Regions from separate parts of the Janthinobacterium sp. 64 genome, predicted to be linked through region 1. Evidence: predicted binding sites of a transcription regulator. Region 1 holds the regulator's gene; the other holds the start of a gene.
What was found. Region 1 encodes FNR, which switches genes on or off when oxygen is low (the NO sensors DNR and NnrR bind a similar motif). Its sites were predicted from a motif close to TTGATNNNNATCAA; they were not measured.
Positions count from the first base shown of each region.

Region 2: cydD (thiol reductant ABC exporter subunit CydD) is a predicted target of FNR. The motif match lies at 9,496-9,509, and genes of this name have one in related genera.

Region 1 is NZ_PHUG01000001.1:3,733,220-3,749,395, reverse strand. Features, by position in the region: gene CLU91_RS16460 (HAMP domain-containing sensor histidine kinase) at 203-1,615, shown strand; gene CLU91_RS16455 (hypothetical protein) at 1,612-2,154, shown strand; gene CLU91_RS16450 (sigma 54-interacting transcriptional regulator) at 2,151-3,518, shown strand; gene CLU91_RS16445 (BON domain-containing protein) at 3,796-4,158, shown strand; gene CLU91_RS16440 (bile acid:sodium symporter family protein) at 4,373-5,386, shown strand; gene modA (molybdate ABC transporter substrate-binding protein) at 5,496-6,254, shown strand; gene modB (molybdate ABC transporter permease subunit) at 6,270-6,947, shown strand; gene CLU91_RS16425 (sulfate/molybdate ABC transporter ATP-binding protein) at 6,959-7,660, shown strand; gene CLU91_RS16420 (TOBE domain-containing protein) at 7,701-8,468, shown strand; gene CLU91_RS16415 (hybrid sensor histidine kinase/response regulator) at 8,540-11,620, opposite strand; gene fnr (fumarate/nitrate reduction transcriptional regulator Fnr) at 11,860-12,618, shown strand; gene CLU91_RS16405 (FixH family protein) at 12,622-13,146, opposite strand; gene ccoG (cytochrome c oxidase accessory protein CcoG) at 13,293-14,675, opposite strand; gene ccoP (cytochrome-c oxidase, cbb3-type subunit III) at 14,680-15,600, opposite strand; gene CLU91_RS16390 (cbb3-type cytochrome oxidase subunit 3) at 15,593-15,793, opposite strand; gene ccoO (cytochrome-c oxidase, cbb3-type subunit II) at 15,795-16,176, opposite strand, start outside.
Region 2 is NZ_PHUG01000001.1:129,227-145,402, reverse strand. Features, by position in the region: gene CLU91_RS00705 (TonB-dependent siderophore receptor) at 1-77, shown strand, start outside; gene CLU91_RS00700 (nucleotidyltransferase domain-containing protein) at 74-823, opposite strand; gene CLU91_RS00695 (methylated-DNA--[protein]-cysteine S-methyltransferase) at 918-1,484, shown strand; gene CLU91_RS00690 (DUF1294 domain-containing protein) at 1,543-1,917, shown strand; gene CLU91_RS00685 (hypothetical protein) at 1,920-2,654, opposite strand; gene CLU91_RS00680 (hypothetical protein) at 2,819-2,998, shown strand; gene cydX (cytochrome bd-I oxidase subunit CydX) at 3,091-3,216, opposite strand; gene cydB (cytochrome d ubiquinol oxidase subunit II) at 3,239-4,393, opposite strand; gene CLU91_RS00665 (cytochrome ubiquinol oxidase subunit I) at 4,407-5,984, opposite strand; gene CLU91_RS00660 (amino acid ABC transporter ATP-binding/permease protein) at 6,052-7,734, opposite strand; gene cydD (thiol reductant ABC exporter subunit CydD) at 7,731-9,431, opposite strand; gene CLU91_RS00650 (GbsR/MarR family transcriptional regulator) at 9,549-10,121, shown strand; gene CLU91_RS28345 (FxDxF family PEP-CTERM protein) at 10,424-10,999, shown strand; gene CLU91_RS00640 (hypothetical protein) at 11,174-11,353, shown strand; tRNA gene CLU91_RS00635 (tRNA-Arg) at 11,425-11,499, opposite strand; tRNA gene CLU91_RS00630 (tRNA-Pro) at 11,594-11,670, opposite strand; gene glmM (phosphoglucosamine mutase) at 11,752-13,089, opposite strand; gene folP (dihydropteroate synthase) at 13,130-13,963, opposite strand; gene ftsH (ATP-dependent zinc metalloprotease FtsH) at 14,078-15,961, opposite strand; gene CLU91_RS00610 (RlmE family RNA methyltransferase) at 16,164-16,176, opposite strand, start outside.

The DNA of each region.
Region 1 (16,176 bases):
GGCGGAGGGTCACTTTGATGCCTGCGTGAAGTTTTTCCCTATTGTACTAGGAGTATTCGCGCGCCGCCGACGGGGCCTTGCTGGCGGCCGGAAAAGCGACAGTGTTGCAAAATTGATCATTCGCGGGTGGGTGGCGTCTGCGAATGAACGCTTAGCGTACCATGCGCCTTTTGTCACCCAGACTGAACCGAAGGCGCCTATCTTGTCCCGACTTTCCTTTCGCCAACTGTTATTTGCCGCCTTCATTTTGACGACGGGCATTTTGACGGCCACCTCCGTGCAAGCCTTGCTGACCCTGGAACACTTGGCGCGGCTGGGGCGCGAGACGGCCGCGCAGGCGATTGCCCTGACGGAACAGTCGCAGCGCCTGTCCGAGCGCACCCTGGCCATGGAGCGCAGCGCGCGCCAGTTCCTCGTGCTCGATGATCCCGTGTTCCGCGAACGCTACGCGGCGGCCCGCGACGAAGCGACGGCGGCGCTGCAAGTGCTGAACCGGGCCACGCCCGAGTTCGCTCCGCAGCTGGCCGACGAATGGACTGCGCAGGCGCAATCGGCCTGGGAAGTTTTACAAGCCGGCAAGCGCCGCAAGCGCGATGGCCATGCCGTCGTGTACCGCGCGTTTGCCCGCATGGCGCAGATCAATGACCGCCTGGCGCGCGACAGCAAGACGGAAATCGGCAGCCGCAACGATGCCCTGCTGGCCGAGCTGGAGCGCCAGCGCCGCGTGCTGGGCATGCTGGTCGGCGGCGCCGTGCTGCTGGCAGCCGTGCTGGCCACCTGCTTCGGTTTTCTATTGTCGCGCCCGTTGCGCCGCATCGAGACGGCCATCGGGCGCCTCGGCGACAAGCGCTACGACCAGCCCATCGTCGTCGGCGGCCCGGCCGACACGCGCCGCCTGGGCCAGCAGCTCGACTGGCTGCGCCAGCGTCTGGCCGATCTTGATGCCGACAAGGAACGTTTTCTGCGCCACATTTCGCATGAGCTGAAAACCCCGCTGGCGGCCCTGCGCGAAGGCGTGGCCTTGCTGGAAGATGAGGTGGCGGGCAAGCTCAGCGATAGCCAGCGCGAAATCGCCGGCATCCTGCAGCAAAACACGGCGTCCCTGCAAACGCAAATCGAGGACTTGCTGCGCTACAATACCGCCGCTTTTGACGCCCAGCATCTGGCGCACAGCAAGGTCGATTTGCTCGTCTTGCTGCAAGATGTGGTGGCCGGGCAGCGCCTGCAATGGCTGGCGCGCCGTTTGACGGTCGAGGTGCAGGGCGTATCCCTGATCGTGCAAGCCGACCGCGACAAGCTGGCCACCGCCCTGGCGAATCTGCTGTCGAATGCCGTGCGCTTCAGCCCGGAAGGCGGCACCGTGCGCTTTAGCTTGTCCATCGAAGGCCGCCGCGTGCGCATCGACTGCATCGACGAGGGCGCCGGCGTGGCGCCCGAGGATGCCGCGCGTATTTTTGAACCGTTTTACCAGGGAGTGCGCCAGGCGGCCGGCGCGCGCAACGGCAATGGCATCGGCCTGTCCATCGTGCGCGAATATATCGCCGCCCACGATGGCAGCGTCACTCTTTTACCGCGCCCCGCCGGCGCGCATTTTCGGATAGAACTGCCCTTATGATGACGAGAATTTCCCTGGCCGGCATGGCCGCCTGTGCATTGCTCTTGGGCGCTTGCGCCGCCAAGCCTTCCACCCAGACGCCCGTGCTGGTGCAAACGCCGCCGCGCGTGGTGGTGGTGATGGACCCCCAGCTGACCGAACTGCTCGCGTATCAAAGCGCCTTGCGCCTGATGACGCCGTCGGACCTGGTGAAAGCGCAGCTGGACCTGGCGAAGGCCGACCATGCGCCGCACAACACGCTACGCCGCGCCATGCTGCAAGCGGCCTTGCGCGGCCCCGGCGACCTGGCCCGCGCGCAAGCGTTGCTGGAACCGCTGGCCACGGCCACGGGCAAGGACGCGCAACTGCTGGCGCCGCTGGCGCAATTGCTGGGCAGCCAGTATGCGGAACTGCGCCGCCAGGACGAGAGCATCGACAAGCTCAACGGGCAGCTGCGCGACGCCCAGCGCCGCAACGACTTGCTCAATGAAAAACTCGAAGCACTGAAAAACATCGAGCGCAGCCTGTCCGTGCGCCCTGCCGCGGGAGCGCCGAAATGAGCGAGCACGCCCACATCTTGTTGGTCGACGACGACCCCGACCTGCTGCGCCTGCTGACCATCCGCCTGAAGGCGGGCAATTATCGCGTGACGGCCGTGGGCAGCGCGGAAGCGGCGCTGGCGCGCCTGGCCGTGGAATTGCCGGCCCTGGTCATTACCGACGTGCAATTGCCGGGCCGCGACGGCCTGGCCCTGTTCGATGAAATCCGCCGCCAGCATGCGGCCCTGCCCGTCATCTTGCTCACAGCCCACGGCACCATTCCCGACGCCGTCGAGGCGACGGCGCGCGGCGCGTTTGCGTATCTGACGAAACCGTTCGACGGCAAGCTGCTCATGGAAAAAGTGGCATATGCGATTAACTTGTCCACCGTCATGCCGGCGCCAGCGTCCGGTGACGAAAGCTGGCGTGCCGAGCTGATCAGCCGTAGTTCACAGATGGCCGAGCTGCTGGCCGAGGCCAAGCTGGTGGCCGGGTCCGATGCCAGCATTTTGATCCGTGGCCCCAGTGGCACGGGCAAGGAGTTGCTGGCGCGCGCGCTGCACAACGCCAGCCGCCGCGCCAAGGCGCCGTTCATCGCCGTCAACTGCGGCGCCATTCCCGAGCAACTGCTGGAATCGGAATTGTTCGGCCACGTGAAGGGCTCGTTTACGGGCGCCGTCGGCAACCGCGAAGGCTTGTTCCAGGCGGCCGATGGCGGCACCCTGTTTTTGGACGAGATCGGCGACATGCCGCTGCCGCTGCAGGTGAAACTGCTGCGCGTGCTGCAGGAGCGGGCCGTGCGGCCCGTCGGCGCGGACCAGACGCGGCCGGTGGACGTGCGCTTGCTGTCCGCCACGCACCGCGACCTCGACGTGGCGATGACCGAGGGGCAATTTCGCGAAGACCTGTATTACCGCCTCAACGTGGTGACATTGACCTTGCCGCCGCTGGCCGAGCGCCGCGAAGATATCTCCCTGCTGGCGAACCATTTCCTGCAGAAGCTGGCGGCCAAGTATCAAAAACCCTTGAATGGTTTCGCGCCCGATGCCCTCACGGCCTTGGTCAGCGCGCCATGGCCCGGCAATGTGCGCCAGCTGGTCAATGTCGTTGAGCAAGTGTGCGCGCTGGCGACGGCGCTGCTGGTGCCCTTGTCGCTGGTGCAGCGGGCCCTGCGCGTGCCGTCCCTGGAAGCGCTCAGCTACAACGAAGCCAAGCAGCGCTTCGAGCGCGACTACCTGATTCAATTGCTGCGCCTGACGGATGGCAACGTGGCCGACGCGGCCCGCCTGGCCGACCGCAACCGCACGGAGTTCTACCGTTTATTACAGAAATACGAGCTGACGCCGGCCCTGTTCCGCGGCGATGGCGACCCTGTCGCTGAATAGCGACAAAAATAAAGTATTCATAATCAACGACTTATCTTAAAACATTGATATTGTTGCGAGACCTTGTCGCTGTCTGGCGACAAAAAGCCCCGATTTTCGGGCCAGATCCGGCGGAAACGCGCTGGAAAAATCGATGTCGAATGTAAGTTATTGATTTTGAAGGGAAATTAAAAGCTGGCACGGTGCTTGCTGTATGGGTAGATGTGACGCTTCATAGTGTTGCTGTTTATTGCTATAGCCAAGTAAGAAGCTTTTAACTTCATTGAGAGGAACTACCATGCAAACATCGAAACTGTTCAATACCCTGGTTGCCGCTATCGTTCTGTCGGGCGCCTCGATCACCGCTTCGCATGCAGCTGACTCCGCCCCAAAAGCACAAGCTCCTGCTGACACCGTCGTGGCCGCCAACGCTGCCGCTGCCGTCCCTGATGAAACCATCACTTCCTCGGCCAAGGCCGCCCTGAGCGCCGATGCGCAAGCCGCTGCCCTGCCAGTCAAGGTAGCAACCCAGCAAGGTGTGGTCGTCCTGTCGGGCGACGTGCCGAGTGCCGAAGCGGGTGACCGCGTCGTGCAGATCGTCGCTTCCGTGAGCGGCGTGAAAGAAATCAAGAACGAGCTGAAAGTCAAAGCCGCCGGTTAATCCCCTCGCGGTAACGCCTCGCGCTGTACTTTACTCCGGGTTGCCCTGTCTGCGGACAGGGCATTTTTTTGTGCCATTGTGTCCACAAGCCACGCCAGCTGACAGGCAGGTAGCTCGGCAATAGGGTTAGAATAGCCAGCACTGGCGCCGTTTCCGGCGCTTTTTGTCATCCATGGCGCAGTGTTGCAAGGCTGGGCCGCTACCAGGCTACCGCATGTCTTCTTTTTCTCCCGCTGCCCTGTTGCGCAATCTGAAACCCGATAATTTCACCATCGCCCTGCTCGTCACCGTGGCGCTGGCCAGTTTCCTGCCCTGCACGGGCCAGACGGCCGTGGTCTTCGGCCACGTCACCACCGTCGCCATCGGCGCCCTGTTCTTCCTGCATGGCGCCAAGCTGTCGCGCGAAGCCGTGGTGGCCGGCGTCATGCATTGGCGCCTGCATTTGCTGGTGCTGGCTAGCACGTTCATTTTGTTTCCCTTGCTGGGCCTGGCCCTGCGGCCGCTGGCGCTGACTTTTCTCACACCCGAGTTGTACGTGGGCATCTTGTTTCTGTGCGCCCTGCCGTCGACCGTGCAGTCGTCGATCGCGCTGACGGCCATGGCGCGCGGCAATGTGCCGGCCGCCATCTGCAGCGCCTCGGCCTCGAATTTCATCGGCATTTTTCTTGCCCCCATCCTGGTCGGCTTGCTGGTGGCGAAAGGCGGGGCAAGCAAGTCGTCGGTCGATGCCGTGCTGTCCATCGTCATGCAGCTGCTGCTGCCCTTCCTGGCTGGCCAGTTCCTGCGCCGCTGGATCGGTCGCTGGGTCGACCGCCATAAAGCCACCCTGAAATACGTTGACCAGGGTTCAATCTTGCTGGTGGTCTACACGGCCTTCAGCGAAGCCGTCAGCGAAGGCCTGTGGCACACGATTTCGGTGGAAACGCTGGTGGCGCTGGGCGTGTTCAGCATCTTGCTGCTGGCGCTGGTCCTGGGCCTGATGACGTTCATCAGCCGCCGCCTGGGTTTTAACAAGGAAGACGAGATCGCCATCGTCTTTTGCGGTTCGAAGAAAAGCCTGGCCAGCGGCGTACCGATGGCCAAGGTGCTGTTTGCCACGCATTCGCTGGGCATGGTGATTTTGCCGCTGATGCTGTTTCACCAGATTCAATTGATGATTTGCGCCGTGATTGCGCAGCGCTATGCGCGGCGCAAGGATGACCTGGACAGTGAGAAAGTGGCCGCTTAAGACTGCGCTTGAAGCAAGTTCAGCCGTCTTGACTTGCGCCATGGCAGAACGTTGTATATGCGTGTATATTACGCTCCTTGTTCACCGTTCACTTTACAAGGATACGATCATGCGCCTCACCTCCCTCGCCCGCCTGCTTGGCACCGCTCTGCTCGCTAGCGCCGCCACCTCCGCCGTTGCCGGCGAAGTGGTGGTGTCGGCTGCGGCCAGCCTGACGAATGCGTTCAAGGAGGCTGCGCAAAGTTATGAGGCGCAATATCCGGGCAGCAAGGTGTCCTTGAACTTTGCCGCCTCGGGCGTGCTGCTGCAGCAGATCGTCAAGGGCGCGCCCGTGGATGTGTTTGCTTCGGCCGACCAGGAAACCATGGATGCGGCGCAAAAGCAGGGCCTGGTGCTGCCGGCCGACCGCCAGGATTTCGTCGGCAACAGCCTGGTGCTGATCGTGCCGCACGATAGCAAGCTGGGCATCAAGAGCCTGACCGATCTGACGCACAAGGGCGTGACCCGCGTGGCGATCGCCAACCCGGCCAGCGTGCCCGTCGGCCGTTACTCCGAAGGCGCGCTGAAGAAGGCCAAGCTGTGGGACGCCGTGCAACCTAAAGCCATCGGCACGCAGAACGTGCGCCAGTCGCTCGACTATGTGGCGCGCGGCGAAGTCGACGCGGGCTTTGTCTACGCCACCGACGCGGCCATCATGAAAGACAAGGTCAACGTGGTGCTGGAGGTGCCTCTGGACGCACCCGTGCTGTACCCGATCGCCACCATCAAGGGCAGCGGCAATGCGGCCGAAGCGAAGCGCTTCGTCAGCTACCTGCAGACGGCGCCGGCGCAAGCCATCCTCGCCAAGTACGGATTTAAAAAGCCATAAAGCAAACGACGGCACATGGATATCGCCTGGACCGCGCTGGCCCTGTCGCTCAAAGTAGCGGCCTGGGCCACGGCGCTCAATTTGTTGCTCGGCATCGGTACGGGCTATCTGCTGGCGCGCACGCGTTTTCCCGGGCGCGAGCTGCTCGACGCCCTCTTGACCCTGCCGATGGTGATGCCGCCCACCGTGCTCGGCTATTACCTGCTGGTGCTGCTGGGCCGGCGCGGCACCTTGGGCATCTGGCTGCAGGACAACTTCGGCATCAACCTCATCTTTACCTGGCAGGGCGCCGTCATCGCTTCCACCGTGGTGGCCTTTCCCCTCGTCTTCAAGCCCGCGCGCGCCGCCTTCGAGGCCGTCGACGGGCAACTGGAGCAGGCGGCCAGCGTGCTGGGCATCTCGGAAATGGCCATCTTTTTCCGCGTGACTTTGCCGCTGGCCTGGCGCGGCATCCTCGCCGGCGTGCTGCTGGGTTTTGTGCGCGCGCTGGGCGAATTCGGCGCCACGCTGATGGTGGCCGGCAGCATCCCCGGCAAGACGCAGACCCTGTCGGTGGCCGTGTATGAAGCCGTGCAGGCGGGCCAGGATGACGTGGCCAATACGCTGGTCGTGATCATCTCGGTTGTCTGCATCGTGGTGCTGCTGTCGGCTGGCCGCCTGGCGCCCGGGCGCGTCGCGCACAAAGGACGCTGAGGATGACGCCCATGCAACTCGACCTCGACATTCGCGCCACCTTGCACTCCGGAAAACGCCGCTTCGACATGCACGTGCAATGCACCTCGACCAGCCAGCGCATCGCCGTGTATGGCCCCTCCGGCGCTGGCAAGAGCATGACGTTGAAAGCCATTGCCGGACTCTTTACGCCGGACGAAGGCCATATCCGCCTGAATGGACGCACCCTGTTCGATTCGGCCGCCGGCATCAATTTGCCGCCGCAGCAGCGCAATGTCGCCTACCTGTTCCAGGATTACGCGCTGTTCCCGCACCTGACGGTGCGCCAGAACGTGGGTTTTGGCCTGAGCCGGGGCTGGTTCAATCCGCGCGCGCGCGAAAAATTGCAGAAGGTCGAGCATTGGCTCGATGCTTTCCACTTGCAGGAACTGGCGCATCAGTTCCCCGACGAGTTGTCCGGAGGCCAGCGCCAGCGGGTGGCGCTGGCGAGGGCACTCGTGGCCGAACCGAGCGCGCTGCTGCTCGACGAGCCATTTGCCGCCCTCGATCCGGCGCTGCGTGTCAAAATGCGCCTGGAACTGAGCCAGTGGCAGCAGCGCCTGGACGTGCCCATGATCCTGATCACCCATGATCCGGAAGATGCGCGCATCCTGGGCGAACACGTGCTGTACTTGCGCGACGGACAGATCGATAACAGGGAAGACCACATGGCATTGGGTGAACGCATTGGATAAATCAGCGGCAGCGGAAATCGGCCTGCAAGGTTCGGTATGGATGACGGTGGGCGGAGAAAATCTGGGCGGCGCCGGCAGGGTGGAATTGCTGGGCGCCATCGCCGAGTGCGGCTCCATCACGCAGGCGGCCAAGCTCGTCAAGATGAGCTACAAGGCGGCCTGGGATGCCATCGACGCGATGAACAACCTGGCTGGCGAGCCGCTGGTGGAGCGCTTGACGGGCGGCAAGGGTGGCGGCGGCACGCGGCTGACGCAGCGTGGGCGCCAGCTGGTCGACAATTTTCGCATCATCGAGCGCGAGCATGCGCGCTACCTGCGCCAGCTGGGCAGCCAGGCGGAAGGCATCGCCGACGATTTGTTACTCATACGGAGAATGGCCATGAAAACCACGGCACGCAATCAATTCCTGGGCAAGGTGGCCGAACTGAAACAGGGCGCCGTCAACGATGAAGTGACCCTGGAGTTGCCCGGTGGCCAGCACATCGTTGCCATCGTCACGCAGGGCAGCAGCGAGAGCCTGGGCCTGGCGCCGGGCGCGGAAGCGTTTGCGCTGATCAAGGCCTCGTCGATCATCCTCGTGGCCGACAGCGAAGGGGCGCGCTTTTCGGCGCGCAACCAATTGGCCGGCACCGTGACGCGCGTGCAGACGGGCGCCGTCAATACGGAAGTGGTGCTGGACTTGCCGCGCGGCGGCACGATTGCCGCCATCATCACGAATCAGAGCAGTACCGATCTGGGCATCGCCATCGGCAGCAGCGTGACGGCGATGTTCAAGGCGTCGAGCGTGATTCTGGGCGTGCCCGCCTAAACCCAAAGCAAGGACTGGGGTCGTACCCTGAGGGTACGACCCCGGCATTTATCTCTTGGGTTCAAGCGAGCTTAATCCTTCAGCCTGGACAACCAATTCGCCGCCGCCGCCAGCACCAGTTCCAGCTCCTGCGCCGTGTGCGCCAGCAGCGCCGGCACCTCGTCCAGGCGGCCCGCGTCGATGGCTTCCTCGGTGGCGAACGCGGCGCGGATCAGGCGTTTCGTGCCCAGGGTGCCGACGGAGCCGCGCACGCCGTGCAGGATGCGCGCCACGTCGCTGTGGCGGCCCGATTGCAACGCGGTTTCGGCGTCGCGCACGGGCGTCATGCCCTTGTTCAGGGCGTCTTCCACCATGCGCCGCAGCACGCCGCGCCCCTTCGCATCGCGGCCCATCACGCGCATCAGCGGCGCCATGGAAAATACTTCCTCATCGGCAACAGTCACCGGCTCGGCCGTCTGCACGGGCGGGCGCTTGGGCAGGTGGCGCAGGATGACTGCCATCATCTCTTCCACCACCACGGGCTTGGCGATGAAGTCGCTGATGCCTGCCGTCATGCAGCGCTCGCGCTCGGACGCCAGCACGCCGGCGGTCATGGCGATCACGGGCAAGTTCAAGCGCAGTTCCGTGCGGATGATGTGGGTCGCGCTGAAGCCGTCCATGACGGGCATTTGCATGTCCATCAGCACGATATCGTAGCGCAGCGCTTCCGTGCGCAGCCGTTCCACGGCTTGCAAGCCGTCGCCGACCACGTCCAGGGTGGCGCCCATGTGTTCGAGGATGCCGCGCGCCACGGCCTGGTTCAAATGATTGTCTTCCACCAGCAGGAAATGCACGCCGGCCAGTTCCGTACCCAGCGGCTGGTGCAGGATGCGCTGTTCGCCGCCGTCGTTCTTGGCGATCAGCGCCTGGTGCAGGGCGTCGAACAGGCTCGAACCCGTGATCGGCTTCATCAGCACGACATCGGCCTCGGCCGCGCTGGAGATTTCTTCCAGGTGGTTGCGGGCGAAGGCGTTGACCATCACCACGATGGGCTGGCGCTGGCCGCTGGCCGCCTGGCGGATGGCCTTGGCCGTGGCCAGGCCGTCCATGACGGGCATGTGCCAGTCGGCCAGCACCACGTCGTACGGTTGCTGCTGCGCCAGGCGTTCGCGGTACAGTTCGATGGCGGCAAAGCCGGAGTCCACTTCGTCGGCCAGCCAGCCCCAGGCCTCGATCAGCTTGACGATCAGTTCGCGCGTGGTGCGGTTGTCGTCGGCCACCAGCAGGCGCAGCTGGCCCAGGGCCGGCGTGCGCCGCGTTTCGGCCGGCTGCGCCAGCATCTCGAAGGGCACGCTGAACCAGAAGCGGCTGCCCTTGCCTTCGCTGCTGGCCACGGCGATGTCGCCGCCCATCATGTGGATCAGCTGCTTGCTGATGGCCAGGCCCAGGCCCGTGCCGCCGAAGCGCCGCGTGATGCTCTGGTCACCCTGCGAAAATGCGGCAAACAGTTGCTGTTGCTGCAGTTCCGTCATGCCGATGCCCGTGTCGCGCACTTCGAAGCGCAGCCAGGCGCGGCCGCTCTCGCTCTTGCTCTCGGCCAGGCTGACGGCCACCACCACTTCGCCGCTTTCCGTGAACTTGATGGCGTTGCCGGCCAGGTTGACGAGAATTTGCTGCAGGCGCTGGGCGTCGCCCACCAGGCGCCGCGGCACGTCGGGCTCGACGGCGATGGCCAGTTCCAGCTCCTTTTCGCCCGCATTCATCGTCATCGTCGTGGCCAGCGTGTTCATGACCTCGTCGAGGTCGAATTCGACGGGCGACAATTCCATGCGGCGCGCCTCGATCTTCGAATAGTCGAGCACATCGTTGAGGATGCCCAGCAGCGACTGGCCCGCCACGCGCACCATGGTCAGATACTTGCGCTGTTCCGTATCGAGCCTGGTATTGCCCAATAAGTACACCATGCCCAGCACGGCATTGAGGGGCGTGCGGATTTCATGGCTCATGTTGGCCACGAAATCGCTCTTTGCCCGGTTGGCCGCCTCGGCCCGGTCGCGCTCCTGTTCCAGTTCCGCCGCGCGCGCTTCGAGTTCCTGCTGCAGGCGGTCGCGTTCGCTCATCAGGCCGTTGAACGCTTCCGTCAGTTCGCCGATTTCGTCGCGCTGCTGCACCGGCACGGGGGTGAAGCGGCTGCCGCTGGTACGCAGGGCCAGCAAGGTGTCGCGCAGGCGCACCAGCGGCGACAGCAGGCGCACGGTGACCCAGCCCAGAACAAACGCGGCCAGCAGCGAGGCGAGGGTGCTCCACAGCACCAGCCGGTAGAGCACGCCATCGAACGGTTCGAAGGCATCGTCGAGGGGCAGCGAGGCGGCCAGCAGCCAGTTCACCGATTTCAGGCGCTTGAAGCTGTTGACGGCCGTGATGCCGCGGCTGTTGGTGCTGACCATGCTGCCTTCGCCATCTTGCTTCAGCAACTCGGTGGTTGTCCGGTTGGCGTTCGGCAGGCGCGGCTGCAGCAAGCGGCTGGTATCGGGGTGCAGCACGTAACGCGGCACGGCGCCGCGCGTGAGGATGAAGTAATAGCCGCTCTTGCCGATCTTTTCCGTGCGCAAACGGCCCAGCAAGTTGTCTTTGTACAGGCGCAGCACGCCGATCACCACGCCGGCCACCTGGCCATCGGCCGTGAGCACGGGCGCCACCATCTGCACGATGGGCATGCCGCTCGATTTGCCCAGCATCGGCTCGGTGATCATGGGCTGGCGCGTGCGCAAGACGGTCTGGAAATATTCGCGCTCGGCCACGTTGATGCCGGCGCGGCCCGTGACTAGCGGCATGTCAGCGACGACGGCGCCTTGCGCATCGAGCACCAGCACGTCGTCGAACAGTACCAGCATCGAGCGGCGCGAATAGTATTCGCGCAATTGGGCGGGCTGGGCGATCAATGCCGGCGGCTGCTGCCTGGCCGTCAGCGTGACGATCTGCAGCAGCATGCCCAGCTTGTCGTCGAGTTCGGCAGCGGTGCGGGTGATCAGGGCAGACTGCTGGCTCACCAGTACTCGCGTGAAGTCGGCGCGCATGCGCTGTACCTGTAGCATGGTGACCAGCGCGATCATGGCGATCGAGGTCAGGCTGGTGGCCAGCGCGACTTTTGCTTTGATGCCGAGAGGCTTCATGATTTCCTTTTCAGTACCGGGCGCTACAGGCGGCAGATAATGCTGTCAGGAATTTTCCTATCAATGCCCCAGCTTGGCAAGCGGCACCACGCAAATTGCCCGCCCCGCATGGGCTTTTGACGATGTTGCCATATAATCAAAGTCAGAACGTCGTTTATTGAGCGGAAATGCAGTGAAATTGGCACACGGCAACCCTGTATGCAGTAAACTTGTTATTGCATTTTCTAAAAGGTACCGACATGACTGAAGCGCTACTCACTCCCACCATGCCCACCGTGACCGTGGAAGCGTTGCGTGCGCGATGCTCGACCTGCAGCATGCATCAATTGTGCCTGCCAATGGGCCTCGATGTGGGCGACATGGACAGGCTGGACCAGATTATCGGCCGCCGCCGCAAGATCGTGCGCGGTGCCTCGCTGTTCCGCATCGGCGACTCGTTCCAGAACCTGTATGCGATCCGCCTGGGGCACTTCAAGACCTACCAGATCAATCCGGGCGGCGAAGAGCAGGTGACGGGTTTCCAGATGGCGGGTGAACTGCTGGGCATGGACGCCATCAGCGCCGACCGCCACCACTGTAATGCGGTGGCGCTGGAAGACAGCGAAGTGTGTGAAATTCCGTTTTCCAGCCTGGAACAATTGCTGGGCAATATGCCGACCCTGTTGCGCCATTTCCATCGCATGATGAGCCAGGAAATCACGCGCGAGCAAAGCGTCATGCTGTTGCTGGGCAATATGCAGGCGACCCAGCGTTTTGCCGCCTTTATCGTCAACCTGGCCTCGCGCTATGAAGCGCGCGGTTATTCGCCCAGCAAATTCCAGCTGCGCATGTCGCGCGAGGAAATCGGCAATTACCTGGGGCTGACCATCGAGAGCGTCAGCCGTTTATTGTCGAAATTCAAGAAGGAAGGCTGGCTGCGCGTCTCCAATCGCGAGATCGAGATCTTGCAGCCCGCCAAATTAAAAGCTATTACCGCCGGCACGGACGTCTGTAAATAAGGCTTACAGCTCTTCATCGGCGTGCAGCGCGATGCTGCGCTGCAGCGGCCAGGTCCAGATGCCGGACAGGCGCCACTCGCGTTTGTCGTTTTCTACCAGTACCTGCCAGCGGCTGCGCTCGAGCATCGGCAGCGCTACGGAAAAATTGCCGGCCGCATCGGGCTGCACCAGCAGCTTGATATCCTTTTCCGGCAGGGTCGCATGCGCCAGGTGCAGCTGCAGCGGACCCTGGTAAGCCTTGCCGAAGCTGTGCACGGAACCACTCAGGCGCGCTGACGCCACATCATAGGACAGGCTGGTATCCATCGCCAGGTCGCTGGCGATCGTGTCGCGCTTCAAATCCTGGTTGATTGCCTTGCCCTGCTTGTAATAGTCGCCCACCACCAGCGCATCGGGCTGCGTAAACGCGATATAGCCCATGAAACTGCCGACGACCACGGACAGGCCGGGACCGATCATCAGCAGCCAAGGCCAGCGATGCTTGTACCACGGGGCAGCGGGGGCTTGCAGTTTCAGACTGTCGGACATTTTGTTCTCCTTGGGGTCAGACCCTTTGGGTCTGACCCCAGCTTTTGCTTCTGGGTTGAAAATACAGTAAAGCTAACGCATGTTTGATGCTACCCCTACGGCGACATACCGGGGTCGGACCCAGAGGGTCCGACCCCGAATCAACATCACCGCGGCACGATGAATACCGCGCTTTCACGCACATGCAGCGATGGGTCGTCCAGCGATTGCAGTTCGATCGCAATCTTGTTCGAACCCTTCTCGCCCACGCCGTGCGGTACGCGCAGGCGGATCGGCCAACCCAGCGTTTCCGTCGGCTGCAAGGTCACTTCTTCGCGCGTCAGCAAGGTCAGGCCCGGCAAACCGGAAGCGCTGATCTTGAAATGCTGGCTTTGCTCGGAGGTGTTCATGATCTGCAAGCGGTAGACGTTTTCGATCATGCCGTCTTCCACTTCGCGTCCCATCGAACCGCGGTCGCGGATCACGTCCATTTTCAGGGGCGTGCGCAGCGCCAGCGAGGTACACACGGCGATGATGATCAGGGCCAGGATGGAAGTGTAGATCAAGACGCGCGGGCGCATGGCGCGCTGGCGTATCTGCTTCGAACTGAAGTTGTTTTCCATCGCATGGTCGGTACTGTAGCGTACCAGTCCCCGCGGCCGGTCGACCTTGTCCATCACGCTGTTGCAGGCATCGACGCAGGCGGCGCAGCCGATGCATTCATACTGCAGGCCGTTGCGGATATCGATGCCGGTCGGACACACCTGCACGCACAGGGTGCAGTCGATGCAGTCGCCCAGCTTGTCGTTGTTGCCAGCCTTCTTGCTGATGGCGCCACGCGGTTCGCCGCGCTTGGCATCGTAGGTGATGATCAGGGTGTCCTGGTCGAACATGGCGCTCTGGAAGCGCGCGTAGGGGCACATGTATTTGCACACCTGCTCGCGCAGCCAGCCCGCGTTGCCGTAGGTTGCCAGGCTGTAGAACAAGACCCAGAACCATTCCCAGGGACCGAAATTGAGGGTGGTCACCTCGCGCGCCAGTTCCTTGATCGGCGTGAAGTAGCCGACAAAGGTAAAGCCCGTCCACAGGGCGATGGCGCCCCATGCCAGGTGCTTGGCCGTCTTCTTGAAGGCCTTGCGCACGGAGGGTCCCTGCTTGTCGAGGGCCATGCGCGCGCTGCGCGTGCCCTCGATACGGCGTTCGACCCACAGGAAGATTTCCGTGTATACCGTTTGCGGGCAAGAGAACCCGCACCACACCCGCCCGGCAATGGCCGTGACGAGGAACAACAAATACGCACAGATGATCAGCAGGGCCGCCAGATAGATGAAATCCTGGGGCCACAGCACGACGCCGAAAATGTAGAACTTGCGCGTGGTCAAATCGAACAGCAGGGCTTGCCTGCCATTCCAGGTCAACCACGGCAAGCCGTAGAACGCCAGCTGGGTAAGCCATACGCATACCCATCGCCAGGTAGCGTAGCGTCCTTTGGCCTCGCGAGGGTAGATCTGCTCGCGGGCCGCATACATCTTGATGACTTGAGGTTCCATTACATCATTTCACGGGCGTCTGGGGATTCGACAGGCTCCAGACATAGGCTGACAGCACGTGGACCTTGGACTCGCCGAGGAAATCGCTGAAGGCCGGCATGGTGTTGCTGCGTCCCTTGCGTACGGTTTCCATGATGGTATCAGCACTGCCGCCGTACAGCCAGATCTTGTCCGTCAGGTTAGGCGAACCGAGCATCTGATTGCCCTTCGCATCGGCGCCATGACAGGCCATGCAGGCGCCGAACTTGGCCTTGCCCAGCACGGATTTGACGGGGTCCGAGGTGGAACCGGACAGGCTCAGCACGTAATGGGCCACGTTCTCGACATCCTTTTCGGAGCCCAGGGCGGCGCCCATCGGTGGCATCTGCCCATTGCGGCCATGCAGGATGGTGGTCTTGATGATGTCGGGTTCACCGCCATACAGCCAGTCCTTGTCGGTCAGGTTGGGGAAGCCCTTGTTGCCGCGCGCATCCGAACCGTGGCATTGCGCGCAGTAGGTCAGGAACAAGCGCTGGCCGATGGCCAGTGCCTGCGGATCGGCCGCCACCGTCTTGATGTCCTGGCTCAGGTACTTGTTGAACAGGGGACCGTAGTCGGCTTCCGCCTTCTTCAGCTCTTCCTCGTACTGGCCCGTCGATTTCCAGCCCAGGCTGCCGGCATAGTTGCCCAGGCCCGGATACAGGAACAGATACGCCAGGGCGAAGACGATGGTGATGTAGAACAACCACATCCACCAGCGCGGCATCGGCGTGTTGAGTTCCTTCAAGTCCTCGTCCCAGACGTGGCCCGTGGTGCCGTCGGCAGGCGCGCCTTCGACCACTTTGATTTTCGACTGCGAGTACAGCAGCACGCCGCAGCCGATGATGCCCAGCAAGGACAACACGACGATGTAGATATTCCAGAAGCCATTGGTAAAGTCAGCCATGGTTGCGCTCCCCTTGTGCCGGTGCGGCATCGGCCGCGTAGTCGAGCGCTTCGTCGTCGAACGGCAGGCGCGCCGCCGCGTCGAAGTCGCTGTTGCTGCGGCTGAACGTCCACCACAGGATGCCTACGAACGTCGTAAAGGAAACCACCGTCATGACGCTGCTGGCGCTGTCAAACAGGTTTTCGATTGCCATGCTAATTCCTTGTTTTGATTAATGTACCGAGGCCTTGCAGATAGGCGACCAGGGCGTCTTCTTCCGTCTTGTCCTGCAGCTGCGCCGGGCCGGCGGTGATTTCCGCATCGCTGTACGGCTGGCCCAGGCGTTGCAGGGCGCGCATCTTCGGCATGATGTCGTCAGGCACCAGCTTGGTCTTCGCCAGCCATGGGTAGGCCGGCATGTTCGACTCGGGCACCACGTCGCGCGGGTTGTTCAAGTGCGTGCGGTGCCATTCGTCGCTGTAGCGGGCGCCCACGCGGGCCAGATCCGGCCCCGTGCGCTTGGAACCCCACTGGAACGGACGGTCGTAGACGAACTCGCCAGCGACCGAATAGTGGCCATAGCGTTCCGTTTCCGCG
Region 2 (16,176 bases), 3.6 Mb from region 1:
GCAACGTGGGCTTCTTCGACGGCGTATTCTGGGGCGAGCCGCGCAACATCAGCCTGGCCGTGCGCACGGCTTTCTAAGCGCGCCAGTGCGCGGGCGCCGGCAAGGTAAAGCCATCGAGCAAGGGCCCGCCCACGGGCGCCAGCACGGCGGCGGTGACTTGCTCGAAGGCACGCTGGCCGGCTGGCAAGTCGGCCGCCGTCAAGCGCAAGGCGCCGTCGAGCTGCGCGGCGATGGCGGCGTCAAATGCCTGCAGGCAGCGGAACAGGTGCTTGCCGCCGCCGCTCCATACACCAGCCGCGCGCAAGTGCAGGTCCGCCAGCGCTTCGTACAGCTGGCAGGCGACGGCCAGCGCCTCGCCCGGGTGCCGGCTGTCGACCAGGTCTTCCAGCGCGGTGGTGATGGCGTAGCGGCGCCGTTGCAAGTTCTCCGCGTCGAGCATGGGCGGCCCGGCGGCGGCGAATGCTTGCGCCAGCGCCAGCAGCTGCGCGTGCTGCGGCCCGGGTGCGGCGATGTTCTCGCCTTCGAGCACCATCATCGCCAGCGGCACCGTGCCGCCGGGCGCATCCATTTCCTTGCAAAAATACGTGAACGTGGCCATGTCGTGCGCGAACAATTCCACCGTGCGCCCTTCGGCAGCGATGGTCGAGCGCCAGGCGCAGTCGACGTGGTCGAACAGCAGCAGCAAATCGATATCGGAAGTAGCCGTCTGCCGGCCCGTGGCAAACGAGCCGCCGATGATGGCCACCACGGCCGTGGGATAGTGTTCCTGCACCAGCCGCACGGCAATCGCGCGGATGGCGTCATAAGTGGGGATCGTCGTCAAAGCCGGTGCTCCATGCCGAAAAACACTATCCTACACGCAATACGCAGGCTGCCGCCAGCCTGCTACACTGGCGCCATCTGATCAAGGAACCAACATGGAATACGACTGCATCGTGGTGCCTTCGCCCGTGGGCGAGCTGACCCTGGTGGCGCGCGGCGCGGCCCTGGCCGCCATCCTGTGGGAAAACGACAAGCCCAACCGCGTGCGACTGGGCGACATGCGCGTCGATGACGATAGCGCCGTGCTGCGGGAAACGGCGCGCCAGCTGGCTGAATATTTTGCCGGCACGCGCCAGCGTTTTGAGGTGCCGCTCGATTTTGCCGGCACGCCATTCCAGCAGGAAGTCTGGCGCGCGCTGCTGACCATACCGTACGGCCAGACGCGCAGCTATGGCGAGATCGCGCGCCAGATCGGCCGTCCCGCCGCCGTGCGCGCCGTGGGCGCCGCCAACGGCAAGAATCCCATTTCCATCATCGCCCCCTGCCACCGCGTCATCGGCGCCACGGGCGAGTTGACGGGCTTTGCGGGCGGCCTGCATGCCAAGGAAACGTTATTGGCGCTGGAAGGCATCGCCCTGTCCAGTGACCGCGAGGCGCTGAAGACGGGCCACGCCCGCCGCCGCGCCGTGCATGTTGATATGGCGCAAGGCTGTTTATTTTAGACAGCGGCATCGCTCTCCATGTGGGATACTCACGCCCCCGCTCAAGCCACCACATCCTATGCCCTACCTTGCCATCCTGTTCTTTGTCGTTCTGTATTTGCTGGCCACGTTCTTTTTCCACATCCCCGCCTTGGTCGCCCTCGTGTACGGCGTGCTGAGCCTCGGCTGTTTCGTCGCCTATGCGATCGACAAGTCGGCCGCCAAACAAGGGCGCTGGCGCACCTCGGAGCGCACCTTGCTGCTATTGGGACTGCTGTGCGGCTGGCCGGGCGCCGTGCTGGCCCAGCAATGGCTGCGCCACAAGTCTAGCAAGCGCTCGTTCCGCATCGTGTTCTGGATCACGGTCGCCCTCAATATCGGCGCTTTCGTGTATTTCAGCATGCATTACGCGGCGCCCGACATCGGCACGGAAGTGGCGCCCATCGAACTGTAAGCTCACTCGCCCAGCAAGCGCAGCGATTCCAGCCAGTCCGCCTTCCATTCGCGCAGCAAGGGTTGCGTGGCGAACGCCTTTTTCAGATGCGCCATCGGCACGCGGTGCACGTCGTGCAAGCCAAACGCCAAGGTCACCGGATGCCACAAATGGCTATTCTTGCCACCGCGCGAATTCTTGCGCACGCGCGCGCCATCGTCGCCAAAGATACCCACGCCGCTGGCCATGCCCTTGTCCAGGTCGACCTTGCCCACACCGGCAAAGGCCAGCAAAATCTGCTCGCGGCCCAAGCCCTTCAAGGCGCTGGGCAAGACCACGGGCGCCTTGTCCGCCTGCCCTTCATCGGGCTGCGGATGCTGCAACTCCTTGAGCAAGCGCAATAAGTCACGCTCCTGGAAGTGCAAGCCGTCCAGCGGCACGCGCAAGCCCGGCGCCTTCAGTTCGATGGCGATATTGCCCGAGTCGCGCGTAAAGCGCAGCCACACATCGTCCGCACCCGAAGCGTCCGCCCCCGAAGCCAGGTGCTCTTTGTCGCCGATGAACACGACGGGCGCCGCGTAGCGCGTCACGCCGTCATGGAACAGCTCGGCCCAGGCGTCGCTGTAATCGAGCCAGACATACGGCAAGCCGCCCTGCTCCAGCAGGCGCGCCAGGGTCCACGGCGTGCCCGTCTGTTGCGCCAGCCAGGCACAGGCTTGGGTGGCGGTGGCGCGGTATGGCAAAGAAAGGGAAGTCATGGCAGTTCCGTCGATGAAAGTGGAGCGCAGTGTAGCAGACGCCGCCGCCATCGCTTCGGCAGGCGCATCCGGCGCGCCCTTCCTGCGCGATGTGCTAGGCTGGAAACAGCAGCACGCGCCACGGCCACCTCGGCAGCATGGCGCACCACCGCGAGGAGATCATCATGCATTCCAGCACCAACGCCGCCACCGCACCCGCCCCGCCACCGGAGCGCGATTCGCCCACGCCAGCGAGCGAAAGCCATGCCGAGGAAGCGCTCGATGAAGCGCTGAAGGAAAGCTTTCCGGCCAGCGACCCGATCGCCGTGGCCGTGCCGAAACCGCCGAGCAAGACGCCAGCCTGACGGCCACCGGCCACATGCCGAATAAAAAAACCCCGCCGGGCAGCGATGGTAAAACCATCGCGCCGGACGGGGACAGTCAAGCCGACATGCGCCTACTTCGGCGTGTCGCGGTACTGCTCCGGCGTCGTGTCGCCATCGGCAATTTCATACCACATCGCATTGAGTACGGCGAAGGTCGCCGCCAGCGGAAGACCCAGTATCCAGGCGAAATACCACATAGTTATATCCTTTCGTAAATTCTTAGTAGGCGTGACCGCTGTCGTCTTCGATGGCTTTACCGTCAACCTTACCCCACAGCACTTTATATACCCAGGTCGTGTACGCCACGATGAGGGGAATGAAGACGGCCGTGACGACCAGCATGATGAACAGGGTCATGTGGCTGGACGAGGAATCCCACACCGTCAGGCTGGCGCGCGGGTCGATCGACGAAGGCAGGATGAACGGGAACATGGCCGCGCCCACGCTGAGGATGATGCCGGCGATGGCCGCCGCGCTGGCCAGCAAGGCAGGCACTTCGCGGCGCGCGCGCAGCAAGGCGAACGCCAGCAGGGGTCCCAGCAAGCCGATGGCCGGAGCGATCCAGGTCCACGGATGGGCGGCAAAGTTGAGGAACCAGGCGCCCACGTGCACTTGCGCCGTTTTCAGCATCGGGTTCGACGGACCGTCGACCACCACAGTGCTGCTGATGCGATAGCCGTCGACCCACAGCCACAGGGCAACGCCGGCGGCCGCATACAGCACGACCGTGGCAATCGCCGCGACGCTGCCGTAGCGGCGCGCCCGCTCAGCCACGGCACCATCCGTTTTCAGCTGCAGCCAGGTGGCGCCGTGCATCACCAGCATGGCCACCGAGACGAGGCCGCACAGCAGCGCAAACGGGTTGAGCAGCGCAAAGAAGGTGCCGTCATAAAAGATGTGCATGTCCGGCGAGAAACGGAACGGCACGCCTTGCAGCACGTTGCCGATCGCCACGCCGCAGATCAGGGCCGGCACGAAGCCGCCCACGAACAGGGCCGCATCCCAGCGCGCGCGCCAGCGAGGATCTTCGCGCTTGCTGCGGAACTTGAACGCCACGGGACGCACGATCAGCGCCACCAGGATGACGAACATGGCCAGGTAAAAGCCCGAGAACGAGACGGCGTACAGTTGCGGCCAGGCGGCAAAGATGGCGCCGCCGCCAAGAATCAGCCACACCTGATTGCCTTCCCACACGGGACCGATACTGTTGATGACGACCCGGCGCTCAAGGTCCGTCTTGCCGACGAAGGGCAGCAAAATACCCGTGCCCAGGTCGAAGCCGTCCGTGATGGCAAAGCCCACCAGCAGGATGCCGATCAGCAGCCACCAGATCAGGCGCAGGGTTTCATACGAAATCATTTCATGCAAAATCATGGTCTGGCCCTCCTCAGGCGCGTTGAGTATGAATGGCTGCGGCCGCTGGCACGGGGCCCGGCGCCGTCTCTTCCGGCCCCTTGCGGATGGCCTTGAGCATGAGCTTCATTTCGATCATCAGCAGCACGGTGTAGATGGCGGCAAAGCCGGCAATGGTGATGAGCAAGGTGGTCGCGCCCAGGTTCGAGACGGCCACGGCCGTTGGCAGCACGCCTTCGATGACCCACGGCTGGCGGCCCACTTCGGCCACGATCCAGCCCGCTTCAATCGCCACCCACGGCAGCGGGATGGCGAACACGGCCAGCTTCAGCAGCCAGCGGTGCTTGTCCAGGGTGCGGCGCGTCGACAGCACGAAGAAGGTACCGGTCAGCAAGATAAAGAACATGCCCAGACCCACCATCACGCGGAAGGACCAGAACAAGGGCCCCACGGGCGGCACGGTGTCGAGCGCGGCCTTGCGGATCTGCTCGGGCGTGGCCTGGCGCGGATCGTCGACATAGCGTTTCAGCAACAAGGCATAGCCCATGGACTGGCCTTTCGACTCGAACACGTCCTTCGCGTCCTGCGGCACGGGGGCGCCCGGCGCCACGCTGCGGATGGTTTGCAGCGCGTCATACGCTTTGATGCCATCCTTGATCAGCAGTTCGCCACGGTCGACCAGCTGCTCGATGCCGGGGATTTCCGTCGACAGTGAACGCGTGCCGATCAAGCCCATCACCATCGGGATGTGCACGGCGTAATGCGTCTCGCGCGCTTGCGCGTCAGGGAAGCCGAAGGCCGTGAAGGCGGCGGGCGCCGGCTCCGTGGTCCACATGGCCTCGATGGCGGCCAGCTTCATCTTCTGATGTTCGGACGACAGGTAGCCGCTTTCGTCGCCGAGTACCACCACCGACAAGGTGGCGGCCAGGCCGAACGAGGCGGCCACCGTCATCGAACGCTTGGCCAGCTGCACGTGGCGGCCCTTCAGCAGATACCAGGCGGAAATACCGAGCACGAAGATGGCCGCCGCCGTGTAACCGGCCGACACCGTGTGCACGAATTTCGCCTGCGCCACGGGGTTCGTCAGCACGGCGCCGAAATCCGTCACTTCCATGCGCATGGTCTGCGGATTGAAGGCCGCGCCGACGGGATTTTGCATCCAGCCGTTGGCGATCAAAATCCACAGGGCCGAGAAGTTCGAGCCGATGGCCACCAGCCAGGTGGTGATCAGGTGGCCCCGCTTCGACAACTTGTCCCAGCCGAAGAAGAACAGGCCGACGAAGGTCGCTTCCAGGAAGAAGGCCATCAGCCCCTCGATGGCCAGCGGCGCGCCGAAAATGTCGCCCACATAATGGCTGTAGTAGCTCCAGTTCATGCCGAACTGGAATTCCATGACGATGCCCGTCGCCACACCCATGGCGAAGTTGATGCCGAACAAGACACCCCAGAACTTGGTCATGTCGCGCCAGATGGGGCGGTTCGTCATCACGTAAACCGTTTCCATGATGGCGAGGATCACTGACAGGCCTATCGTCAGCGGAACAAATATAAAGTGGTACAGAGCTGTCAGCGCGAACTGCAGTCTGGATAAAGCGACAATATCGAAGTCCATATGATTTCCTTGGTGTTTCCCTACTGTGTGTAAACTTGCTACCTTTCAAATACTGACCGCTTGCCCGTCAGTCCCCCCGCAATCCCGCTAGCGCCGCCTCGAAGGCGGCTGTGCCACGGCGCGCGTCACCGACGATGCGGCCATCGCGCAGGCTGACCAGCCTGTCCGCCAGCGCCGCTTCGCGCCGCAAGTGGGTGGCGATCAGCAAGCTGCGTCCTTCGCTGCGCGCGCGCAGGCGCCGCAGGACGTCGATGGCCACCTGCGCATTGAGCGCTTCGGTCGCTTCGTCCAGCAGCCACAAGCTCGATTCGTGCAGGAACAGCCGCGCCAGCGCCAATCGCCGCGCCTGGCCGCCCGACAAGCCCAGGCCGCCCTCGCCCAGCATGGTGTCCAGGCCGTCCGCAAACGCGCGCACTTCCTCGTCCAGGCCGGCTGCCTGCAGCGCCGCCCACAGCTGCGCATCGCTGGCGGACGGGTCCGCCAGGCGCAGGTTGTCGCGCAAGCTGTCCTGAAATAGTTCCGTCTTCTGCGTGAACAAACAGGCGCGCGGCGCGGCCACCTTGCCCGACAGCGGCGCCAGCTCGCGCGCGGCAAGGGCCAGCAAGGTGGACTTGCCCGCGCCGCTGGGGCCGATCAAGGCCACGCGCTCGCCGTCGGCGATGTGCAGCGATACGTCATGCAAGATGGCGACCTGGCTGCCCGCATGCGCAGCACTCACGTGTTCCAGGCGCAAGCCCGGTGCGGCATCAAAGCGCGGCAGCGCCACCTCATTGCCGTCAAGGCGCGGCGCCAGGCGGCGCATGGCCAGCAGCATGCGCCCCGCTTCCAGCGCGCCGCGGCGCAGTCCCGCGAACGGTTCCACGGCCGTCAGGGCGATCAGCAGGGCCAAGGCCGCCAGCGGAACACTCATCGTTTGCTGCTGCACCAGCGCGGCCACGGCCAGCAGCACGCCGGAAAGTAGCGCGCTGCCCGCCACGCCATACGCGGCGCCGGCCGCCGTTTCCAGGCGCAGCAGGGCAAAATCGGCTTGCGCCAGCGAACGGTCGATCTGCGCCAGCGCCGCGCACTGGGCGTCGATGCGGCCCGCCATCACCAGATCCGTCTGACCGGCCACCAGGTCGATGGTGCCGGAACGCAATTTTTCGATGGCGCGCGAGCGCACGATGGCGGGACGGCGGGCACGCTGCGCCACGGCCCAGCTGATGCCGCCGCCGGCGAGCAGCAGCCACGCAGCCAGGCCCAGGCCCAGCTGCCACTGCATCACGCCCAGCGCCACGCCGGCCAGCAAGGCCACGCACAGGGCCGTAAAAGCTGGCACCAGCAGGCGCAAGTACAGCGATTCGAGCGCGTCGATATCGGCCGTCAGGCGGAACAGCAGCCTGGCGGGCTGGCGCAGCAAGCGGCTGGCCGCTTCCGGGCGCGACCAGCCACGGAACAGCCGCACGCGGATGCTGGCCAGCGCGGCGAACGTGGCGTCGTGCGTGACGAGCCGCTCCGCATAGCGCGAGCCCGTGCGGCCGATGGCCAGCAGGCGGATGCCGGCCGACGGGCCGAACACGTCGAACACGATGGCCGTAGAGGCATGCAGGCCGGCAATCGAGGTGGCCGTGATGAACCAGCCGGACAAACCCAGCAAGGCCATGCCGGCCACCGCCGTCAGGGCCGCCAGCAAGGCGCCGGCGATCAGCTTGCCGGGTTGGGCCAGCAGCAATTGCCGCAGGACGGGGTTGTGTATCAGTGAATTTTTCATGCCGGCTGTTCCTGTTCGTGCTCCTGTGCCAGGGCTAGGGCATCGACCTGCACCGTGCGCTGCAGCCGGCCGGCCAGCACGGGGTCGTGCGTGGCAACGATCATCGTCTTGCCCTTGGCCAATTCCAGCAAGGCATCCGTGACGCGCGCCGCCGTTTCGCTGTCCAGGTGGGCCGTCGGCTCATCGACCAGCAGCAAATCGGCATGCGGATGCAGGGCCACGCGGGCCAGCGCCAGGCGCACGGCTTCGCCGCCGGACAAGCCCTGGCCGCCATCGCTGAGCATGACGGCCGGCTGCGCCTGCGCCACGCTAGCCAGGTCGGCCAGGTGCAGCGCCTGCGTCACCTGCGCGGCGTTCGCATCTGCCCGGCCCAGTGTCACATTCTGGCTGACGGACGCGGCAAACACGTGCGGGCGCTGGCCCATCCACGCCATGCGCTGGCGCAAGGTATTGACGGTGCCGTCGGTCAGGCGCACGCCGCCGATGCGGATCTCGCCGCCGCTGGCGGGCAGCAAGCCGGCCAGCAACGACAGCAAGGTGGTCTTGCCGGCGCCGCTGGCGCCCAGCAGGGCCACGTGTTCGCCGGCATGTACCGTCAAATCGAAGCGCTCGAATACGGGCGCTTCGCCGGGGTGGGCAAAGCGCAGTTGATGGAGTTCGACGGCCGGTGGCGGTGCCACCGCCATGGCGGCGGCGGACACGGCAGCCGCTGCCACGCCGGCTCCAGGCAGGGCTACGCCCTCGCCCGCCAGGTCGTGCAGGCCGGCCAGGCCCGCTTCGCCGGCCGCCTTGTCGTGCCAGACGGCGGCCAGTTCGCGCAGCGGTTCGAAGAACGCGGGGGCCAGCAGCAGGATGAACAAGCCCTGCCCCAGGCTCAGCTCACGGCCCCAGGTGCCGAAATTGATGCTGCCCAACAGTGAAAAGCCGATGAAGGCCGCCACCATGGCCACCCCCAGCGCGGAAAACAGTTCCAGCACGGCGGACGACAAAAAGGCGATGCGCAGCACCACCATCGTGCGCCGGCGCACGGATTGCGACGAGGCGTCGAGCCGTTCGGCCGTGGCGTCGACGGCGTCGAGCGCGCGCAGGGTGGCCAGGCCGCGCAGGCGGTCCAATAGAAAGGCGTTCATGCTGCCCATTTCCACCATCTGCGCGCGGCTGGCCGCTTGCGCACCCATGCCCACCAGAGCCATGAAGACGGGAATCAGGGGCGCGGCGATGAGCAGGATCAAGGCGGCGATCCACGACAGCGGCGTGACGACGGCCAGGATCACGAGCGGCACGAGCATCACCTTCCAGCGCGCCGGCTTGTAGCGCACCAGGTACGGCACGATGGCTTCGGCCTGCTCGGCGATGACGCTGGCCGCCTGGCCCGACTGCGCGCGCTGGCGGTCCAGCGGCGAACGGTGCGCCAGCGCTTGCGCCACTTGCGCGCGCAAGGTGGACAGGTGCGCGCGCGCCGCCGCGTACATGCGCCGCGCGCCCCACGCTTCGCCGCCTGCGCGCAGCACGCCCAGCAGCAGCACGCCAGCGGCCGGCAGCAGGGCCGCGCGCCACGGCGCGCCATCGAGCATGGCTTGCACGGCCCAGGCCAGCAAGGCCGCTTGTGGCAGCCACAACAAGGCGGCGCCACCTTGCGCCAGGCTGGCGGCGCGGGGAAGGAGAAAGCGGGGTAAAGACAGTGGCGTGGTCGGCATCTCTATACTTTTTGAGTTTTCAGAATTTTCTGTAAATTCGATATTTTGTATAATACTGCGAAACATGACATATATCAATTGACCCTGCGGGTGTGGCGTGAAAAAATTCAGATAATTATGAAAACTCAAAATATCCACATGACGCCGCTGATCCTGACCTTCGTCAGCCATTTCGGCGAGATGGGCAGCCGCTGGGGCTTTAACCGCACGGTGGGGCAAGTGTACGCCTTGTTGTTTGTCGCGGAGCATCCTTTGCACGCAGACGAAATCGCGGAACACCTGAGTTTTTCACGCTCGAACGTGAGCATCGGCTTGAAGGAATTGCAGGGCTGGGGCTTGATACGCCAGTCGCGCATTCCCGGCGACCGGCGCGAGTATTTTTCCTCGCTGGGCGATGTGTGGCAAATCTTCCGCGTGGTGGCCGCCGAGCGCCGCCGCCGCGAAGTGGCGCCCACGCTGACGGTGCTGCGCGAATCGCTGCTGGCGCCGGCCACGGAACCCGTCGACCAATATGCGCAGGAGCGCATGCGCGAAATGTATGAATTGGTCGACCTGGCCAACACCTGGTTCGACGACTTGCAGCGCCTGTCGCCCGAATCGATGGCGCAGCTGATGAAAATGGGCGCCAAGGTGCAAAAATTGCTCAACGCCAAAGACCGTCTGTTTGGCGTCAGCAACAACAGCGACTGACGCACCCGCCTCCCCTCCCCCTGCCCAAGGCGCCGCCAGCACAAACTGGGGCGTCTTGTCACGCCATTTCCCAACGTCATGTTGGCTATCGTTAGCACAGCCGTACATAGCCATATGCGATGTTGTCAAGCAAACCAATAGAATTATTAAAATTGTATTAGTTTACATCAAGAGTAAGCTTTCATTTGCGTACTCGCTACGCACAGGAAATAGATAAAAACGGGCAATAGGATGACTTCCCCGGCATGCAGGGGCGCGTCCCGACATTATGAAGCGACTGTCTCAAGCACAAGGGGATTTTCATGAAAAGCATACAGAGCATTGCCATCAAGGCATCCATGCTGGCCGCAATGACCGTACTGGCAAGTGCGGCGCAAGCGGCCACCTGGGTGGATGTGGGCCCGGCCAGCGGTTTCGTCATCGCCGGCAGCACCGTCACTTATTCGCCATCGCCGGCACTGCAGGTGAAATATTATGACGACAACCTGGTGCCACAGGATCCTTCGGACGTCCAGGGTTACATCAATGGCGTGTTTGGCACCAGCCTGGGCGCCGCCGTCTCGTATTGCGACAACGCCACCTCGGGCTGCACTGCCGGCACCACTGCAGGCTGGAGCGGTGGCGTCAATTCCTATACGAGCGCGGCCGCCTATGACTATCTGGCCATCCACTTCGGCCAGGGCGAACTGGTGTTCCACTGGGACGCACCCGTGGCCGCCGGCACCACTTTCACGGTGGCGGGCCTGCCCAAAGATCTGAGCAACTACAGGGCCTTCATTTCCGCCGTGCCGGAACCTGAAACCTATGCCATGCTGCTCGCCGGCCTGGGCATGCTGGGCTTCCTGGCACGCCGCCGCGAGGGAAAGCAAGTCCCATAACAAGCCTAATAACAAGCCCCATAACGGCAGCGGCGCAGCAGCGCCCGCTGCCGCCCTCAATGCCAGCCGCCTCTTTACGCCGCGCTTGCGGCGCCAGGCCCACTGTTTACACCATCTTTAGACGCCCCTCGCTATGCTCGACAGCATCAACTGCTGACCGACGAGGGAGAACTCATGCACGAACAACCGTTTCAGCCACGCGCGCGCAGCGTGATCCGCCAGCACTTGCCCGTGCGGGAACGGCTGCGTCTGGCCCGACTGGCCAACAGAAAAATCGTTTCGCTATGCTCGGCGCTGCTGTGCGCGGTGCCGCTGTTGTATTTGCTGAGCGAGGTGCTGTTTGCGCAGCCTTAGGGCCGCGTGCTGACAGACAGGAAAGAGAAAAGATGGCGGCCGCATGGCGCAAGCCGTGGCCAGTATGAAACTGGTCCGCCCAGAGGGAATCGAACCCCCATTCACGGTTTAGAAGACCGTTGTCCTATCCGTTGAACGATGGGCGGAAAGGTGCAGTATTTTAGTCCATGCGCGCCAGCAATGAAATGCCAGCGCGGAATAGAAAACGGGCTGTCATTTCTGACAGCCCGCTTATGACTTTGGTCGGAGTACAAGGATTCGAACCTTGGACCCCCTGGTCCCAAACCAGGTGCGCTACCGGGCTGCGCCACACTCCGAAGACAAGATAATAACGCCCCCATCCAATTTCGTCAATTGCCATAGACGAATTAGATGGAAAAAACTATCGGCGCTTGCTTTTACACACCGACTTTGTCGGCGATGCGGCGCGCCATCGACTCGGCCTTGTCCTTGTCTTTCGCCTCGACCATCACGCGGATCAGCGGTTCCGTGCCCGAGGCGCGGATCAGCACGCGGCCCGTGTCGCCCAGCTCGGCCTCGACGAGTTCTTTCTCGGCCACCATGGCGGCATTTTTCTGCCAGTCGAAACCGGGCGCCACGCGCAGGTTGATCAGGGTTTGCGGGAACAGCACCAGTTCGGCCAGGCATTGCTGCAGGCTCTGGCCGCTGCGCTTGAGCGCGGACAAGACTTGCAGCGCGGAAACGATGCCGTCGCCCGTCGTATGGCGGTCCAGGCACAGCAGATGGCCGGAGCCCTCGCCGCCCAGTATCCAGCCCTTTTCCTTCATGACTTCCAGTACGTAGCGGTCGCCCACCTTGGCGCGCGCAAAGCCGATGCCCTGCTGCTTGAACAATACTTCCAGCGCCATATTGGTCATCAAAGTGCCGACGGCGCCCGCCACGGGGCCCGTTGCCAGCCGGTCCTTGACCATGACGTACAACAGCTCGTCGCCGTTATACAGGCGACCCGTGGCGTCGCACATGATCAGGCGGTCGGCGTCGCCATCGAGGGCGATGCCCAGATCCGCACCGTGCTCGACGACGGCTTCGGCCATGGCCTTGGTTGCCGTGGCGCCGAAGCCCGCATTGATGTTGAAGCCATCGGGCTTGTTGCCGATGGCGATGACTTCGGCCCCCAGCTCATGGAACACGTGCGGCGCGATATGGTAGGCGGCGCCATGCGCGCAGTCGACGACGATCTTCAGGCCGCGCAAGTCCAACTCGTTCGGGAAGGTGCTCTTGCAAAATTCGATGTAGCGGCCCTGGGCATCGTCCAGGCGCTTGGCGCGGCCCAGCTTGTCCGACGGCACGCAGGCCATGGGCTCGTCGAGCGCCGCTTCGATTTCCAGTTCCACGCTGTCGGGCAGCTTGGTGCCCTGGCTGGAAAAGAACTTGATGCCATTATCGTGATAGGGATTGTGCGAGGCGGAGATGACGACACCCGCCGACAGGCGCAGCGCCCGCGTCAGGTAGGCGATCGCCGGTGTCGGCATGGGGCCGGCCAGCATCACGTCCACGCCGGCGGCCGACAGGCCCGCTTCCAGCGCCGCTTCCAGCATGTAGCCGGAAATGCGCGTGTCCTTGCCGATCAGCACCGTCGGGCGTGCCTTGCCGCCTTGCGACTTGGCCAGTACCTTGCCGGCCGCATAGCCGAGGCGCATGACGAAATCGGGGGTGATCGGAGCCGTGCCCACCAGACCGCGGATGCCATCGGTACCAAAATATTTACGCGTCATTGTATTTCTCTTTTTGTTGTTTATGATAGATCTTACTGGTTCAGTGTGCCATGCGCCAGACCTTCAGCGCATCGACGGTTTCAGCTACATCATGCACACGGATAATTTCTGCACCTTGCGCTACCGCAGCAAGCGCACCGGCAACACTGCCGGCCAGGCGCTGCTCGACGGGACGTCCCGTGACGGCGCCGATCATCGACTTGCGCGACAGGCCCGCCAGCACGGGCAAGCCCAGCTCGCTGCGCAAGTGGCGCGTGGCGCGCAACAAGGCATAGTTCTGCTCCACCGTCTTGCCGAAGCCAAAGCCGGGGTCGACGCACAGGCGCTCGCGGGCGATGCCGGCCGCCGTCAGCGTGTCGATGCGTTCGCGCAGGAAGTCGGTGACTTCGCGCACCACGTCTTCATACTGGGGCTGGGCTTGCATGGTTTCTGGCACGTTTTGCATGTGCATGATGCACAGCGCGCAGTCGCTGTCCTGCACGGCGTCGATGGCGCCCGGCGCGCGGAAAGCGTTGATGTCGTTGATCATGTCGGCGCCTGCCAGGATGGCTTCGCGCATCACTTCGGGTTTATACGTGTCGACGGAGAGGGGCTTGCCGCAGTCGCGCAAGGCGTACAGCACCGGCATGACGCGCGCAAGCTCGTCCTGCAGCGGCAAGGGTGGCGCGCCGGGACGGCTCGATTCGCCGCCGATATCGATGATGTCGACGCCGTCGACCATCATCTGCTCGGCGCGCGAGAGGGCAAATTCAAGCAGTTGATACTGGCCCGCATCGGAAAAGGAGTCGGGCGTGATGTTCAGGATACCCATCACCAGCGCCTGCGTGCCGGACAGGTTGAAGCCGAAACGGCCGAATTGCAAATAGTGTCGCATGTGAATCTTTGTAGTCGTCATGAAAATCTGGCGCGGCAACGAAAAAGGGCAAGGATCGCTCCTTACCCTCGTTCTTGCCATACCCTTGCGTGCCGCCCGTCGGGGCGGCCGTTATCAGGCTGGTGCCGTCACGTTGGGCGAAATGCCGCCCGTGCCGCTATCACCGCCCGCATTGCGGCGTGGCGGGATGACTTTCGGTGGACGCGGCTCCAGGCCGGCCATGATGTCATTGATTTGTTCTGCATCAATGGTTTCCCATTCCAGCAAGGCCTTGGTCATCATTTCGACCTTGTCGCGGTTGCCTTCCAGCAAAGTGCGCGCCAAAGCATATTGCTTGTCGAGAATGTTGCGGATTTCAGCATCGACCTTTTGCTGGGTCGCTTCCGAGATCGTCTTGGTGGCGCCACCGAAGAAACCTTCGTTTTCGCTGTCTTCGTAGACCATCACGCCCATGCTGTCGGACATGCCGAAGCGGGTCACCATGGAACGGGCCAGCTTGGTGGCACGCGAGAAGTCGTTCGACGCGCCCGTGGACATTTGTCCCACGAAAATCTCTTCGGCGATGCGGCCACCGAACAGGATGGAAATTTCTTCCAGCATCTTGTCCTTGTAGGCGGACAAGTTGTCGTGTTCCGGCAACTGCCAGGTCAGGCCCAGGGCCCAGCCGCGCGGCATGATCGTCACTTTGTGCACGGGATCGGCTTTTGGCAGCAATTTCGCCACCACTGCGTGACCGGACTCATGGTAAGCCGTATTGCGACGCTCTTCCTCGCGGATGATCATCGATTTACGCTCAGGACCCATGTAGATCTTGTCCTTCGCGTCTTCGAAGTCGGCCATTTCCACCAGGCGCTTGCTGCGGCGGGCGGCAAACAGGGCTGCCTCGTTGACCAGGTTGGCCAGGTCGGCGCCCGAGAAACCAGGGGTGCCGCGGGCCAGTATATCGGCTTTCACGTCAGTACTGATGGGTACTTTACGCATGTGCACGTTCAAGATCTGTTCGCGGCCGCGGATATCGGGCAAGCCGACGGACACCTGGCGGTCGAAACGACCCGGACGCAGCAGCGCTTTGTCGAGCACGTCGGCACGGTTGGTGGCGGCCACGACGATCACGCCGGAGTTCGCTTCAAAACCGTCCATCTCGACCAGCAACTGGTTCAAGGTCTGTTCGCGCTCGTCATTGCCGCCGCCCATGCCGGCACCGCGGTGACGACCGACAGCGTCGATCTCATCGATGAAGATGATGCATGGCGAATGCTTTTTCGCGTTTTCAAACATGTCGCGCACGCGGGAAGCGCCCACGCCGACGAACATTTCCACGAAGTCGGAACCGGAAATCGAGAAGAACGGCACCTTGGCTTCGCCGGCGATGGCGCGCGCCAGCAGGGTTTTACCCGTGCCCGGAGGACCGACCATCAGCACGCCGCGGGGAATGCGGCCGCCCAGTTTCTGGAATTTGCTCGGGTCCTTGAGGAAGTCGACCACTTCGTTGACTTCTTCTTTCGCTTCGTCGCAACCGGCGACATCGGCGAAGGTGACGGTATTGCTGGCTTCATCCATCATGCGCGCCTTCGACTTGCCGAACGAGAATGCCCCGCCCTTGCCGCCGCCTTGCATCTGACGCATGAAGAAGACCCAGACGCCGATCAACAGCAGCATGGGGAACCAGGATACAAAAATAGTTTGCAGGAAAGACGCTTCCTCGGGCGGGCGCACATCGAAGTGCACGCCATTGTCGCGCAAGTCGCCGATCAGGCCCTTGTCGAGGCTGGTGGCGGTGGTACGCACCTTGGTGTCGTCCATCAGCTTGGCGGTGATCGACGAACCTTCGATCACGACATCCTTGACGCGCTTGGCTTTGACTTCATCCAGCAAATCGGAATAAGCGATGGCCTTGCTGCCGCCTGTGGCGCCATGACTGTCGAATTGCTTGAACAGCATGAACAACAGCAGCAATACGACTACCCAGATGGCAGATTTGGAAAACATGTTATTCACGAAGACTCCTTGGATGCAGTGCGCATCTCTTTACCAATAGCTAGAAACACGATTTTACTCGCAATAAGCGGGCCGTGCCAAAGCCCGCCGATCCGTGCGCGCGAAAAAACCGCGCTCACGCAAAAAAATGCAGTATAAACAATTTAGGCTTTTATGCCATCAGACGCTACTGCACTTCTCGTTCCCATGTGCGGATTCCCGCTTAAATATCAAGG